DNA from 3 places in the Sporosarcina sp. G11-34 genome. Region 3 is predicted to be linked to each of the others. Evidence: riboswitches for the same ligand, from Rfam matches in the RefSeq annotation. Region 3 holds a riboswitch; each other region holds the start of a gene.

Region 1 (4,725 bases), on a different contig from region 3:
CTACTCGGAGGAGTATTAGGCTATGGGAAGATTTTTATTTATCCAGAACTAGGCACCCTGCAATTTTATGCGCTTGATTGGGTCCTGCTTGGATGTCTATTGATTCTAGTGGCGTTTCCACTATTAGTTGAAGGGAGAGAACAGATGCGATGGAAACTATCAAGATAGAAAACCTTAGATTTCAGTTTCCTGACGCTTCCGAATGGGCACTTCAGGGTGTAAATCTCACTGTAAAAGAAGGAGAGTTTATTGTTATTTGCGGTCCCAGTGGTTGTGGGAAGACAACCCTATTACAATTATTAAAAAACGAATTAGCGCCTGCAGGGACTCAGGTAGGTGAAATATATTATAAAAATAGCCAGTTAGCGGATTGGGACAAAAAAACGTTAATCGAGGAAATAGGTTTTGTATCACAAGACCCAGAAAATCAGATTGTTATGGACGAAGTCATGCAAGAAATTGTTTTCGGCCTTGAAAACTTAGGGTATTCGAACTTTGAAATGAGAAAAAGAGTTGCGGAAATGGTCAACTTTTTTGGAATGGAAGATATGTTAACGTTAAAACCATCCGAGCTATCCGGCGGACAAACGCAGATGCTGAATTTGCTTTCCACACTTCTTTTGAAACCGAAGGTCCTGTTGTTAGACGAACCCACTTCTCAGTTAGATCCGATAGCTGCAAGAGAATTACTGACAACATTAGAACGACTAAACCAAGAGATGGGCATAACAATCATTCTGGTGGAGCATCGTCTAGAGCAGTTATTTTCATCTGCGGACCGTATATTATTTATGGAAGAAGGTGCGATTAGTTACGGTGGAGCGAGTCGGCAAGTCATTGAAGAGTTATACGAGCGCGGAAATAAACAACTCATTCCTTATCTACCTTCCTTGGCACGCCTTTATATGGAAACTACAGAAACGGTTGTACGGGAGAAGATTCCGCTTACGGTTAAAGAAGGCAGGGAATGGTTTGTCGGTTTGCCTGAACCATCAATGCTTAAGTTAGAAGGGGAAACGGTTGACTTTAGTAGTAGGGATTTGGCCGTTAGTTTAAAAGATGTATATTTTCAATATCGGAGGGAGAGCCCACCCATCCTGAAAAAGCTTTCTTTGGAAATTAGGGAAGGTGATTTTTTTGCGCTGGTTGGTGGAAATGGATCAGGAAAAACAACGGTTTTGAAAGCATGTATTGGCAGCATTAAGACACAAAGAGGAAAGGTATTGCTACGCGGGGAAAATATAAATAAGTCGCGCAGTAAACAACGATTTGACGGTGTTGCTTATCTGCCGCAAAATCCAAGAACCTACTTTGTTCACGATACAATCGAAAAAGAAATGCGGGAAACAGTCATACGACATAATGTTGCCAATGGTGAATCAGTGATTGTCGAGCTACTTCAAACTTTTGGCATTGCGCATTTGAAAAATCGTCACCCTTATGACTGTTCGGGGGGGGAAATTCAAAAAACTGCTCTCGCTTGTATGCTGATTGCCACTCCTGAAATATTATTTATCGACGAACCGACGAAGGGACTAGATTCAGTTTCAAAAGAAGAATTATCAACGCTTTTACAGCGACTACATAAGTCTGGAATAACGATTATTATGGTAACCCATGATATTGAATTTGCGGCTAAAAATGCGATGAGATGCGCTATGATTTTTAACGGGGAAATTACTGTGACTGGTACGCCAGCGCAATTATTTAAAGGAAATTACTTTTACACGACATCCATAAACCGAGCAAGTCGAGTAAGTGAAGAAAAAGAATCGCTTACGTTAGAGGAGGCATTGTTAAAATGGTAAACAACAGACGTTACTTAACGATTGTTTCCATTTTGATATTCGTCTTGTTGGTCATATCGATTGCTGTCTTTCGGTATAATGCGTATTTAATGTTGAGCTTTCTAATTATTAGCATCATCATGCTTCCGTTTTTTATTCGTTTTGAAATGCGTAAAGTTGCGGTACGAGAAATTGTTATTTTAGCTATGCTTGCCGCAATTGCTGCGGTGGGACGGGTTCCTTTTGCCGGTTTGCCAAGTGTTCAACCAACTTCATTTGTTATTATTATGGCTGGTTTGGCATTCGGTGCGGAATCTGGATTTATTGTCGGCGCAGTCGCTGCGATAGTGTCGAATATATTTCTCGGTCAAGGCCCTTGGACGCCGTGGCAAATGTATGCTTGGGGCATGATGGGGATGAGTGCGGGGCTTCTCCGAAATACGTGGTGGATGTCAAAACTATGGGGGAAGGCCGTATTTGGATTTATATGGGGATACCTATTCGGTTGGTTCATGAATTTATGGATTATAGTAAGTAATTTGGAAAACATGACCTGGGAAGCGTTCTTGGGGATTTATTTCGCCAGTATTTATTTCGATTTAGCTCATGGCATAGGCAACGTATTCTTTATTCTCGTCTTTGGTGCCAGTTGGTTTAAAATTCTGCAGCGATTTCAGAGAAAGTATGGCTTATTGGAGGCTTAGCGAATAATTCACAGGTTTTGATTCGCATTGCTTAGAAAAGTGTTAAACATTTTATAGTCGTAAGGTCCCGACTTGCAAGCAAATTGGATTGAGTGCAAGGAAATGCTCTACCGGTGCAAGCAAAGATTGGAAGAGTGCAAGCAAAGAGTAGTCGGGTGCAAGCAAATGACATCCGGGTGCAAGCATAAAAGTCGAAACGGAATTAAAGCTAAAAAGAGATATTTAAGAAGGCTTTAAGTGTTTTTTAGGAAAACAATGGTTTTATTGCGCCGAAACTGTAGTGCCAAAGTAATAATTCGCTGATAAGTACCCCGTGGGCGCTGATATCGGGATGTCGAGCGCTGATAAACTACTTCCAACCGCTGATAACCAGTACGCGAACGCCGATAACTCGTACTCGACGGCTGATTTCACAAAAACGTTCGTTTCACGGAATGATAGTGCAATCAACCAAACCACTCTTTCTCGACACAACCTTTATATGTAGTATAATAAGAACCGGATACAAATTACATAGACCAAACATAAAGGTGCCTCGTCATAATTGTCGAGGTTAAAAGGGAAGTCGGTTTAATGCCGACGCGGTCCCGCCACTGTATGTGTGAGCAAGTCGAAAAAAAGTCACTGGAAATCAGTTCCGGGAAGACGCGACAAGCTGCGAGCACGAGCCAGGAGACCTGCCTTTATGAATCGCCCATACGCCTACGAGGATTAGGATTGGTGGAAATCGGCACCTTTGTGTTTAGATTTTTACTGACTTTATTCCTCCGTAATGATACGGGGGATTTTTATTTGGAAAAACAGGAGGAAATTAAATGAAGAAAAAATGGCAATTATGGCTCACATCAATTTTAGCAGTGTTCTTGCTTTCAGCATGTGGCGGCACGGCAACAGAAGATAAGCCGAAAGTAAATGAAACACCAGAAGTAGAAACAGTTGAAGAAGGCACATTCCCGCTTACATTGACTGATGCAGTAGGTAATGAAGTAACTTTAGAAACAGCGCCAGCAACGGTTGTTTCAATGATGCCGAGCAACACGGAGATTTTATTTGAACTTGGACTTAATGAAGAAATAATCGGTGTCAGTGATTATGACGATTATCCTGCTGAAGCTTTGGAAAAAGAAAAAATTGGCGCGCAGGAATTTAACGTTGAAGCTATCGTAGCTATGGATCCTGAAATTGTATTTGGGCATGAATCAGCATTCGGAATGGCCGAAGATGGTTATGAACAAATTCGTGCAGCGGGAATTCCTGTATTTATCGTGAAAAATGCAACGAACTTTGATGAAACGTATGATACGATTGAAACAATGGGTAAAGCAATGGGTAAAGCAGAAAAAGCTAATGAAATTATCGAAAGCATGAAAGCAAAAGTTGCTGAAGTGTTAGAGAAGACAGACTCAGTTGAAAACAAAAAGACTGTATTTGTAGAAACATCACCAGCTCCTGAAATTTACACGCCAGGAAAAAACACATTTATGCAAGAAATCCTTGATATGGTCGGCGCAGAAAATATTGCGGCTGACGAAGAAGGTTGGGTCATGATGGATCCGGAAGTAATCGTAGATAAAAATCCGGATGTCATTGTCGTTATGTATGACTATATCGACACGGCTGTTGAAGATGTCTATAAACGTGACGGATTCGATACGATCACTGCAATTAAAGACGAACAAGTAATTCAAGTAGATGAAAACATAACGAGCCGTACAGGTCCACGCCTTGCAGAAGGACTGGAAGCAATCGCGAAAGCAATTTACCCTGAGGTTTTCGGTGAGTAAATCAAGCGTTGCCTACATCGTTTCCGCCGCCACACTTCTTGTGGTGGTGTGGCTCGGTGTTTCGATTGGATCGGTGAAAATACCGATTAGTACGCTATGGAATACAGGAGCGGATACGACAGCGACGAACATCTTATGGAAAATAAGAATGCCGCGTGTTATATTGGCCGGACTTGTCGGCGCATCGCTGGCGATTTCCGGTGCTGCTTTTCAAGGGCTATTAAAGAATCCGCTTGCTGATCCATACACACTCGGAGTGTCATCCGGCGCCTCGGTCGGTGCTGTGATGACGCTCTTTTTTGGTATATCGATACCGATTTTAGGCACTTATACGCTACCCATATTTAGTATGATAGGCGCGGCACTTACGATGTTTCTTGTTCTTGGGTTTGCGCGACTTGTCGACAGGGCCATGAAAATGGAAACAATTATTTTGACAGGTATTATTTT
Region 2 (4,725 bases), on a different contig from region 3:
CAATTAAACATCCAGGACAGGATAAAGAGACGCATGAAATACAAGCGACAGGCCGATACATCGAAAAAATCAATTCTTTGTATTTGAAATATGAAGAAGAACAAGATGGGCAAAAAATTCAAACGACCGTCAAGTTGGATGACAGCGAAGCATTTATTATGCGAAGTGGGGCTGTTAAAATGCGGCTACCATTTGACACTGAACGCATCAGTACAGGTGAATACGGGAATGGTCCGGCATCGATGAAGTTGCACGTGAAAACGAATCGGCTTGAGTTTATGGAAAAAGAAGATCTGGGCAATGGGCGCTTTAACGTAGCCTATGAATTGCATGCAGAAGGTTCACTTCTAGGCACGTACGAAATAACTATTACATATTCGGAGGGAATAAAATGAATGCAGTCGAAAAGATACAACAAGAAGTAAAACTAGCGCTACACAACGCCGTTATTGAGGCGAAACTCGTGGAAGAAGCGGATATGCCAGTCATTATGCTGGAAACACCAAGAAGTAAGGAAAACGGGGATTATGCAACGAATATCGCCATGCAACTTACAAAACTTGCAAAAAAACCACCACGTGCGATTGCAGAAGCAATTCTGGCAAACATCGATAAAGAGAGTGCATCCATCGAATCAATTGATGTTGCGGGTCCTGGGTTTATTAATATTACGCTGAAAAAAGATTATTTACAGGAAGTCGTAAAGACAGTTATCGACCAAGGCGCGGAATACGGACGTACGAATTCGGGTCAAGGTGAGAAAATCCAAGTTGAGTTTGTTTCGGCAAATCCAACGGGCGATTTACATCTAGGACATGCGCGTGGTGCAGCTTTAGGGGATTCACTTTGTAATGTCCTAGATTTTGCGGGATATGAAGTTGAGCGCGAATATTATTTAAATGATGCAGGTAACCAAATTGATAACCTTGCATTATCAGTTGAAGCTCGGTATTTCCAAGAACTTGGAGAAGAACGTGAACTTCCAGAAGGCGGCTATCAAGGTCAAGATATTATTGGTATTGCTAAAAAACTCGTCGAAGAATTTGGCGATAAATATAAAAATGTACCTGATAAAGAGCGCTATGACTTTTTCCGTGCATACGGCTTGAAGTATGAGATTAAAAAATTAGAAACTGACTTAGTGAACTTCCGTGTTCCATTCGACAGCTGGTTTTCAGAGTCGTCGCTATACGGTAGCGGAAGAATTGAAGGGGCAATGGACAAATTACGTGAGAACGGTTATATATTTGAAGAAGACGGTGCGACGTGGTTCCGTTCAACAGCATTCGGCGATGACAAAGACCGTGTGCTAATTAAAAATGATGGAACATTTACGTACATCACACCAGACATTGCCTATCACGAAGACAAGATTCAACGTGGATTCGATAAACTCATTAACATTTGGGGAGCGGACCATCACGGTTATATTCCTCGTATGAAAGCAGCAATAGAAGCACTTGGTTATGGGAAAGATAAATTGGAAGTAATCGTTTCGCAAATGGTTCATTTATACAAAGACGGCGAACGCATGATGATGAGTAAACGGACTGGAAAAGCAGTCACAATGCGTGAACTTGTTGAAGATGTTGGACTTGACGCGACTCGTTATTTCTTCGTAATGAGATCAGCAGATACGCAAATGGATTTTGACCTAGACCTAGCTGTTTCTGAATCAAGCGAAAACCCGGTTTACTATGCACAATATGGACACGCACGAATTTCTTCGATTTTACGTCAATCGAAAGACATGAACCTATCAGCTTCAGTAGACGGGGCCGCATTATTAACTGCGGAGCGAGAAATTGATTTACTTAAGAAAATCGGCGACTTCCCGCAAATTGTAGCGGACGCAGCGAAAACACGTTCACCACATCGTGTGGCGACGTATATTCAAGAGTTAGCTTCTGCATTCCACTCATTTTACAACGCAGAAAAAGTATTGGATGCCGATAATCGCGAAATGTCGGAGGCACGCCTTGCATTAATTACGGCAACTCGCACGACAATAGCGAACGCACTCAAACTGATTGGTGTATCTGCTCCTGAAAAAATGTAATACCTATTATTAATAAACACGTAGCGCTTGTCCACTGAAAATTGGCTGGTTGCTACGTGTTTTCTTTATAACGCCAGATAATAATTAGTTTAAGGGAGACCTTATAAGCGCAACTTAGGCTCCGCTGTCGCCTAGTTTTCATTAAATTTCAGGATGGGGGGATTTTATTGAGAAAGGTTATACCTATTCTATTCATTGTAATTGGTGCACTGTTTATTATTTATGCAGGTGGTCAATTTGCTACTTCATATTTTGAACAAGAAAAAAACCTGGAAGAAGCGAAGGGATTTATTTCTGAAGAGGTTATTCCACGTGAAGAAAGCGATGAAATTGAAGTGTATAGTGATATTAAAGAAGGCGATTCGATTGGCGTTTTGTATATTCCGCGGTTGGACCGGGAAATACCGATCATTTCAGGCACGCATGAGGATGAGTTAGCTAGAGGTGTCGGGCATTTTATAAGTACTGCCTTACCTGGCCAACAAGATCAGATTTTATTGTCGGGTCATCGTGATACTGTTTTTCGTCAGTTTGGAGAACTTGAACATGGCGATGAAATCCACGTGAAAATGGAAAAAGGAACATTTATTTATACGATTTTCGATACGGAAATTGTAGACGCAGACGATCGAACCGTAATCCGCTCCACAGCTCCGGAAGAAATATTAACCTTGTCGACCTGCTATCCTTTTACATTTATAGGAAGCGCTCCTGACCGATATATTATTTATGCAAAATAATTAAGATGACTACACGATTGTGTGGTTTTTTTGCTTATATTGCTAGAAACTGTAGTTGGAAGGTCCCGACTTGCAAGCAAATTCGGTTGAGTGCAAGCAAATGGGGTGCGGGTGCAAGGAAGGTCAAGCTGAGAGCAAGCAAACCCGACTGAAGTGCAAGGAAACTTAAAAAAACAATGTCCACAGCCAAAAAATCTTAGTATTGCATTAAAAATCTACTCCTATATACTTACAGAGAATCTGTTGGCCATTCATTAGTGGCATGAAAACTTAATAATTTGATTTTGGTATTTTTGCTTAACGCAAAATTTTAAAAAGGAATCAGGTGAAATACCTGAACGGTCCGGCCACTGTAATTGGGGAGCAAACTCTATTTATGCCACTAGTAAACTACTGGGAACACAGAGGAAGCGATGATCCATAAGTCAGGAGACTTGCCAAAGTCAGTATGCAATTAAACACCTTCCAGGAAAAAGGTATGCATCGTGTATCTGTCAATTTTTCGAGTTTATTTATTGAACATACATATGCCTTTACCTCTTTCTGGGGGTGGGGGCTTTTTTATTTGCCCGAATAATTTTCAGCGTTTTTTGTTCAAAAAAGGGGAGATTTATAAATGAGGAAGTACCGAAAGTTAACCAGTTTTACAGTCTTATTTTCACTGTTGTTTATGCTCATATTTGCGCTGATAGCACCGGTAGCCGCGCAAAACGGAGAGGAAAACATAACACAACTAGAAGTGAAGGATTATAACACACTCGTACAATCTGCTATCAATGATGCAAGCGCTAACATGCTAGACGAAGGTGTAATTAGCGAGTGGCAAGCAATTGGTCTAACAAAGGCTGGTAAAACGGTACCAGCTGGATACACGGATAATTTTAAAGAACATATCGAAAGTCAAATAACTAAAGGCCTTGATACTGGGCGCTTTAAAATTACTGACAGTGAGCGACTTGCGATGGCGGCTGTTGCCATTGGGATTGATCCCCGGGATGTTGGCGGTCATAATTTAATTGAATTAATTTACAACAGTCCTGATCGTAATCTATGGGATGGTTCGGTAGAAGATACGCTCACTTATCAAGGGAACAACGGCATTATTTTCGCATTAATTGCCCTAGATACAAAAGGTTTTGCAGTGCCAGAGGATGCTAGATGGACACGCAATCAGTTAGTTGCAGAACTGCTAAAATATCAAAAAGACGATGGTTCGTGGAGTTTATCAACTTCAACAACTGGGTCAACTAGCTATGATATTAGCGCAATGGCTCTCATAGGGTTAGCGCCATATACTGGACAACCGAAAGTGAAAAGCGCTGTTGATAAAGCAGTTTCATTTTTGTCTAAGGAACAAGGGGATACCGGCGGATTCGATGAAGCATTTGTAGGTGGAATTTCAAGTGAAGCGACATCGCAGGTGATTATTGGTCTAACGGCTAATGGAATAGATCCAACTAGTGAACGATTCACGAAAAAAGGAATTAACTTGATTGATCATTTATTAAGTTTTGCCGCTGATAATGGTGGATTCAAGCATACTTCCGGTGATCGTTCATCTAACACTATGGCCACTGAACAGGCTTTGCAGGGCCTCGTGGCTTACGACTTATATGCAAATGGTGGAGGTAGACTCTATGACTTTGCTGATAAAGTAGTAGAACCAGAACCAGAGCCAGAGCCAGAGCCAGAGCCAGAACCAGAACCAGAACCAGAACCAACCCCAACCCCAACACCAACACCAACACCAACACCAGAGCCAGAACCAGAGTCAGGGCCAGAACCAGAACCAACACCAGAGTCAGATAAAGTAATCGACTTCAATAAACAAATCGAAGTAAAGAAAGGCGAGAAGATTTTTATAAGTGACAGTAACTCATTCCTACAATTACCTAAGGATTTACCAGAAGGAACTAAATTAGAAGT
Region 3 (4,725 bases):
TTGTTTTGGCGGGAACTCTTGGTGGACCTGTTGGAATGACATTTTACGTCCTTTCAATTCAAAATATTGGTGCGTCATACACGGCCGTTATTTCAACAGTTTATCCTGCAGTAGGTGCATTTTTTGCGTATTTGATTTTAAAAGACAAATTGAGACTAAGTAATTGGGCTGGACTTATAATGAGTATTACGTTTATTATTCTTCTTAGTTATTCTGGGGAGCTCGTCGTTGGTTCGAATGCTTCGTGGGGGCTTATTTTCCTTATCATTTGTATTATCGGATGGGGGATGGAATGTGTTGTAAGTGCTTATGCAATGAAAGATGATGGCATTAAACCCGAACATGCATTGTTGATTAGGCAATATACATCCACTTTTATTTATGGTTTTCTGATCATCCCATTTTTCATTGGGCATTCTTATACTGTTAAAATACTTGCATCACCAGTCATCCTCCTTGCTTTAGCGGGTGTTGCGCTCGCGGGAACATTATCGTATGTATTTTATTACCATGCGATAAATATAATCGGACCCATTCGTGCAATGGCTATGAATATTACGTATGCTGCATGGGCTGTTGGATTTGAGGCGGTTTTATTCGGAACACTTTTTACGTGGAAAGAGTTCATGTTTGCTCTGTTAATCATTACGGGTTCGATTTTAACAGTTGTAGAAAAAAAGAAAATACAGATGCCTGCGCTTAAAAGCAATCCTCTTTAAACTGAAAGATTAATAGATTTCGTTTACAAAGAATAGAATCTGCTCTATAGTGATGAGTAGTTAATCACATCGAAAAAAGAATAGTTGATCAATAGGTTTTTCAAATTGTTGCAAATAGCAATGATTTAAAACGAAGAGGGAAGTTGGTTAAAGTCCAACACGATCCCGTCACTGTAAGCGATACGGAAAACTATGCAAGTTCCACTGTGCGTAAAGCATGGGAAGGAGTTAGTAGACCGATGATTCGTAAGTCAGGAGACCTGCCTATTTTGATTTTTTAAGCTTCCTCGAGGAAAGGGTGTTTAAAGCGTTTTGTCATCTTATTTGGGAACGTCTGATTTCTAATAAGGAGTTTCATTGATAACGCTTTTGCATGTGCGCTTTCTTCCGGGAAAAGCGCTTTTTTTGATGCCAAAAATGATGTAGGGGGAAAAGAAATGAACGAAAGTTTTAAAAAGTGGAGTTTTCTAAGTTTTGTATTTGTATTTATGTTAGCTTTTATGACGGCTTGTGGAACGGATAAAGAACCTAACAATGCAGCCGAAGAATCATTGCTGGATGTGGAAGCTAGCGATGAAGTCGTCGAATCATTTCCAATTACGTTTACCGACGATGTAGGTCGCGAAGTAACGATTGAAAGCGAACCTGAATCAATAGTATCGATTCAAACAAGCAATACAGAAATTTTATATGCACTGGGCGCGGGAAATCGAATGATTGGCGTTTCTGATTACTGTAACTATCCTGAAGAGGCGTTATCTGTGCAAAAAGTCGGTGGACAAGATATGGACGCCGAACTTGTGCTCTCTCTTCTTCCCGATATTGCTTTTGTAACAAAATATCATCATACAACGCATGAGGCAATCCTAAAGCAATATGAAGATGCGGGCATTACCGTAGTTGTTACAGGTAGCCCAACATCGTTTGAAGAAGTTTATCAAACAATGGAAGTGATTGCCAAAGCGACAGGAACAACCGAAGAAGCTGAAAAAATAATTGATGATATGAAAGAAAGACATGCAGCACTTCAAGAGAAAGCGAAGGACATTACGGATAAAAAGAAAGTATGGGTTGAAGTTTCACCGGCTCCGGATATTTTCACGACAGGAAAAAATACATTTATGCACGAAATGCTTGAAAGCATCCACGCAACGAATGCTGCAGAAGGTCACGAAGGCTGGGTTAAGTTGACGGAAGAGGAAATTGTCGTGATGGATCCTGACGTTATCATTACAACATATGGTTACTATGTAGACAATCCGGCGGAAGGTGTCTTAGCACGTGAAGGTTGGGAGGAAGTACCTGCGATAAAAAATGAACAAGTATTCGATGTAGATAGTGATACGGTCACTCGACCGGGACCACGTTTAATTGAAGGGGTCGAAAATCTTGCCAAAATCATCTATCCGGAAGTTTTTGGGGAGTAAAATTAGTTGGCTTTATTTGATAATTATAGGGGTAGTGCTTGGCGCCGCCCTTCTCGGTTTACTCGTAAGTAGTGTCAAGTTTCCTGTCTCTACGATACTTCATATTGTATCGGACAAGGCGTTCGGAATGGGCTGGCTTGAACAAGTCCCAATGAATGAAGAGCTAATTATTTGGAAGATTCGAGTGCCACGCGTTTTATTAGCTTTCTGCGTCGGCGCTTCGCTTTCATTAGCTGGTGCAGCGTTTCAAGGGCTTTTGCGTAATCCATTGGCGGATCCTTATACGATTGGTGTCTCCTCAGGTGCCGCGCTAGGTGCCGTTTCCGTTTTGTTTTTCCAATTTACAATTTTGGGGCTTGGAAGTTTTACATTGCCGATCGTCTCTATTATTGGTGGATTTGTTGCGCTGGTCGTCGTGTTTGGATTGGTCCGTTTGAGCAGTAGAAGTCTTGCCATTGAAACGATTATCTTAGCCGGAATTATTGTTGGATCTTTTATCGGTGCAATTACCTCGCTAATTATTGCACTGGGAGACAAAGATTCAATGGCACAAATTATTTACTGGTTGTACGGGAGTGTTGGAATGAGAGGATGGAGCCATGTTCAACTAATCATTCCATTTATGATTGTTGGTTCGTTTATCTTGCTCGTTCATTACCGCGAATTAAATGCGCTTGCGCTTGGCGAGGAAGCAGCGGATCATATCGGCGTTAACGTAAAACGGGGTAAAATCTTTATTCTAATCGGTGCGTCGTTGCTAACGGGCGCGGCTGTGGCAGTTTCGGGGTCAATTGGATTTGTCGGTCTCGTGATTCCACATCTGGTTCGTTTATTGACAGGACCCAATCATCGGCACGTCCTCCCCATGTCCATGTTGTTTGGAGGAGCTTTTCTTATTTTGGCCGATTTACTCGCTCGCACAATTATTGCTCCAAGAGAATTCCCGATTGGTGTGATTACTGCTTTAATTGGTGCACCGGTATTTGCCTTTCTCTTAATTAGAGAAAGAATCGGAAGAGGGGAAAACGGATGATTATTGTTGAGAATCTCGTAGGTGGCTATGGGAAAAAGCCGATTATCAATGGTCTTTATATGGAAATAAAAAAAGGTGAATTTTTCGCTTTACTCGGGCCGAATGGCAGCGGTAAATCGACGCTCTTTAAACTAATTACGGGACAATTACCGGTCAGTCGCGGAGAAGTTTTGATTGCTGGGAAAGCGATGTCCCGTTTATCGAAGTTGGAGAAAGCGAGAAAAGTATCTGTTCTTGCTCAAGAAAGTCAAGTGACTTTTGATTATACAGTAGAAGAAATTATTAGTTTGGGACGTTACCCTCATCAAAAAGGGATTATAAAAAGTTTATCAACTTATGACCGTGAAGTAATTGATACGGTGATGGGAATAACGAGAGTTGAACAATATAGGCAGACGCAATTCCGATTATTAAGCGGAGGGGAAAAACAGCGTGTCTTGTTGGCAAAAGCATTAGCCCAAGAGCCTGAAGTTTTACTGTTGGATGAACCAACGAATCATTTGGACATTAAACATACTTTTCAAATGCTCGACCTTTTAAAAGAGTGGCAGCAGAAAAAAGGGTTAACGATTTTTGCGATTTTACATGATTTGAATATCGCTTCACTTTACGCGGATCGAGTTGCTTTGCTTCATGACGGTGCTTTTCTCGAAGTAGGTGACGTGAATATATTACGAAAAGAACAACAGTTAACAAAGGTATACGAAGTTGAAGTGAAGACACAGTCACACCCGGTTGTCCCAAAACCGCAACTACTTATGATGCCAAACGTAACGGACCCGATGGACATTGAATCATTATTAGAAAGCCTCACAGTTGAGAGAAAAGAAGATGCGATTCACATCCAGTCCAAACAACCACTACGTACGTTATCGAATGCGACGAGTGGAGAGGGTATTCAGTGGGTACAACACTTCTATTTACTGAAGAAAGAGTCCGTCAATGGAGACCGTAATTCGAAAGAAATTAATGCTGGGTGGATGGATAAGAATGGAGTTCCTTCTGAACAAGCAGTAGGTATTGGAATTGGCGGTGCAATAAAGGATGTCGTTATAATCGACCAGCAATTAACCGGAGTAGAGCTAGTAGTAGTTGTTGCAATCGAAGCGCGGACCGAATCTGAAGATTTTAACGCGCGGAATTGCTTGGATACGATTCAAACGATGATTTTTATAGAGGGCTATTTGGAAGACAAAGAGTTGCTAGATTGTTATATGGCAGCGATAGAAGCGAAAGTAACGGTCCGTCAAGAATTCAAGTTAGATTCAATTCATTCAGCAAGCGACAATTTAGTCGTTGCTGTCAATCAGCGAAGAGGCCAACGCCTTGATGAAGAGCGAAGCGGCGTGCTACGAAAAAGTGTTGAACAAGCAGTTATCAAAGCAACGAGAAAAGCACTGACGAAAAAGTTTAACATGAATCAACGGAAGCTCAAACTCCCTGTTGATTCATGTTAAGCCTCTGGCGTAATTGATTTAATATTGGTTTTGAACGAAGGGGTGGAATCAATGAGTGAACGTAGGCTTGTCATAGCAGGCACGGGGAG

Evidence for each region. Region 3 has a riboswitch for cobalamin ahead of KSU66_RS03020 (ABC transporter substrate-binding protein). Riboswitches for the same ligand answer to the same signal wherever they lie in the genome.
Region 1: it holds a riboswitch for cobalamin, as region 3 does, so the genes downstream of both, KSU66_RS19770 (ABC transporter substrate-binding protein) here and KSU66_RS03020 (ABC transporter substrate-binding protein) in region 3, are expected to answer to the same signal.
Region 2: it holds a riboswitch for cobalamin, as region 3 does, so the genes downstream of both, KSU66_RS19740 (LPXTG cell wall anchor domain-containing protein) here and KSU66_RS03020 (ABC transporter substrate-binding protein) in region 3, are expected to answer to the same signal.

What each region holds. Positions count from the first base shown of each region.
Region 1 covers NZ_JAHNZW010000021.1:27,471-32,195, forward strand. Annotated here, with positions in the region: gene KSU66_RS19750 (energy-coupling factor transporter transmembrane component T) at 1-168, shown strand, start outside; gene KSU66_RS19755 (ABC transporter ATP-binding protein) at 150-1,808, shown strand; gene KSU66_RS19760 (ECF transporter S component) at 1,802-2,491, shown strand; gene KSU66_RS19765 (hypothetical protein) at 2,753-2,941, opposite strand; cobalamin riboswitch at 3,003-3,190, shown strand; gene KSU66_RS19770 (ABC transporter substrate-binding protein) at 3,307-4,275, shown strand; gene KSU66_RS19775 (FecCD family ABC transporter permease) at 4,268-4,725, shown strand, end outside.
Region 2 covers NZ_JAHNZW010000021.1:20,154-24,878, forward strand. Annotated here, with positions in the region: gene KSU66_RS19725 (DUF1934 domain-containing protein) at 1-395, shown strand, start outside; gene argS (arginine--tRNA ligase) at 392-2,059, shown strand; gene KSU66_RS19735 (class D sortase) at 2,227-2,799, shown strand; cobalamin riboswitch at 3,068-3,255, shown strand; gene KSU66_RS19740 (LPXTG cell wall anchor domain-containing protein) at 3,416-4,725, shown strand, end outside.
Region 3 covers NZ_JAHNZW010000002.1:196,454-201,178, forward strand. Annotated here, with positions in the region: gene KSU66_RS03015 (DMT family transporter) at 1-719, shown strand, start outside; cobalamin riboswitch at 798-1,001, shown strand; gene KSU66_RS03020 (ABC transporter substrate-binding protein) at 1,157-2,146, shown strand; gene KSU66_RS03025 (FecCD family ABC transporter permease) at 2,109-3,179, shown strand; gene KSU66_RS03030 (ABC transporter ATP-binding protein) at 3,176-4,636, shown strand; gene KSU66_RS03035 (cobyrinate a,c-diamide synthase) at 4,688-4,725, shown strand, end outside.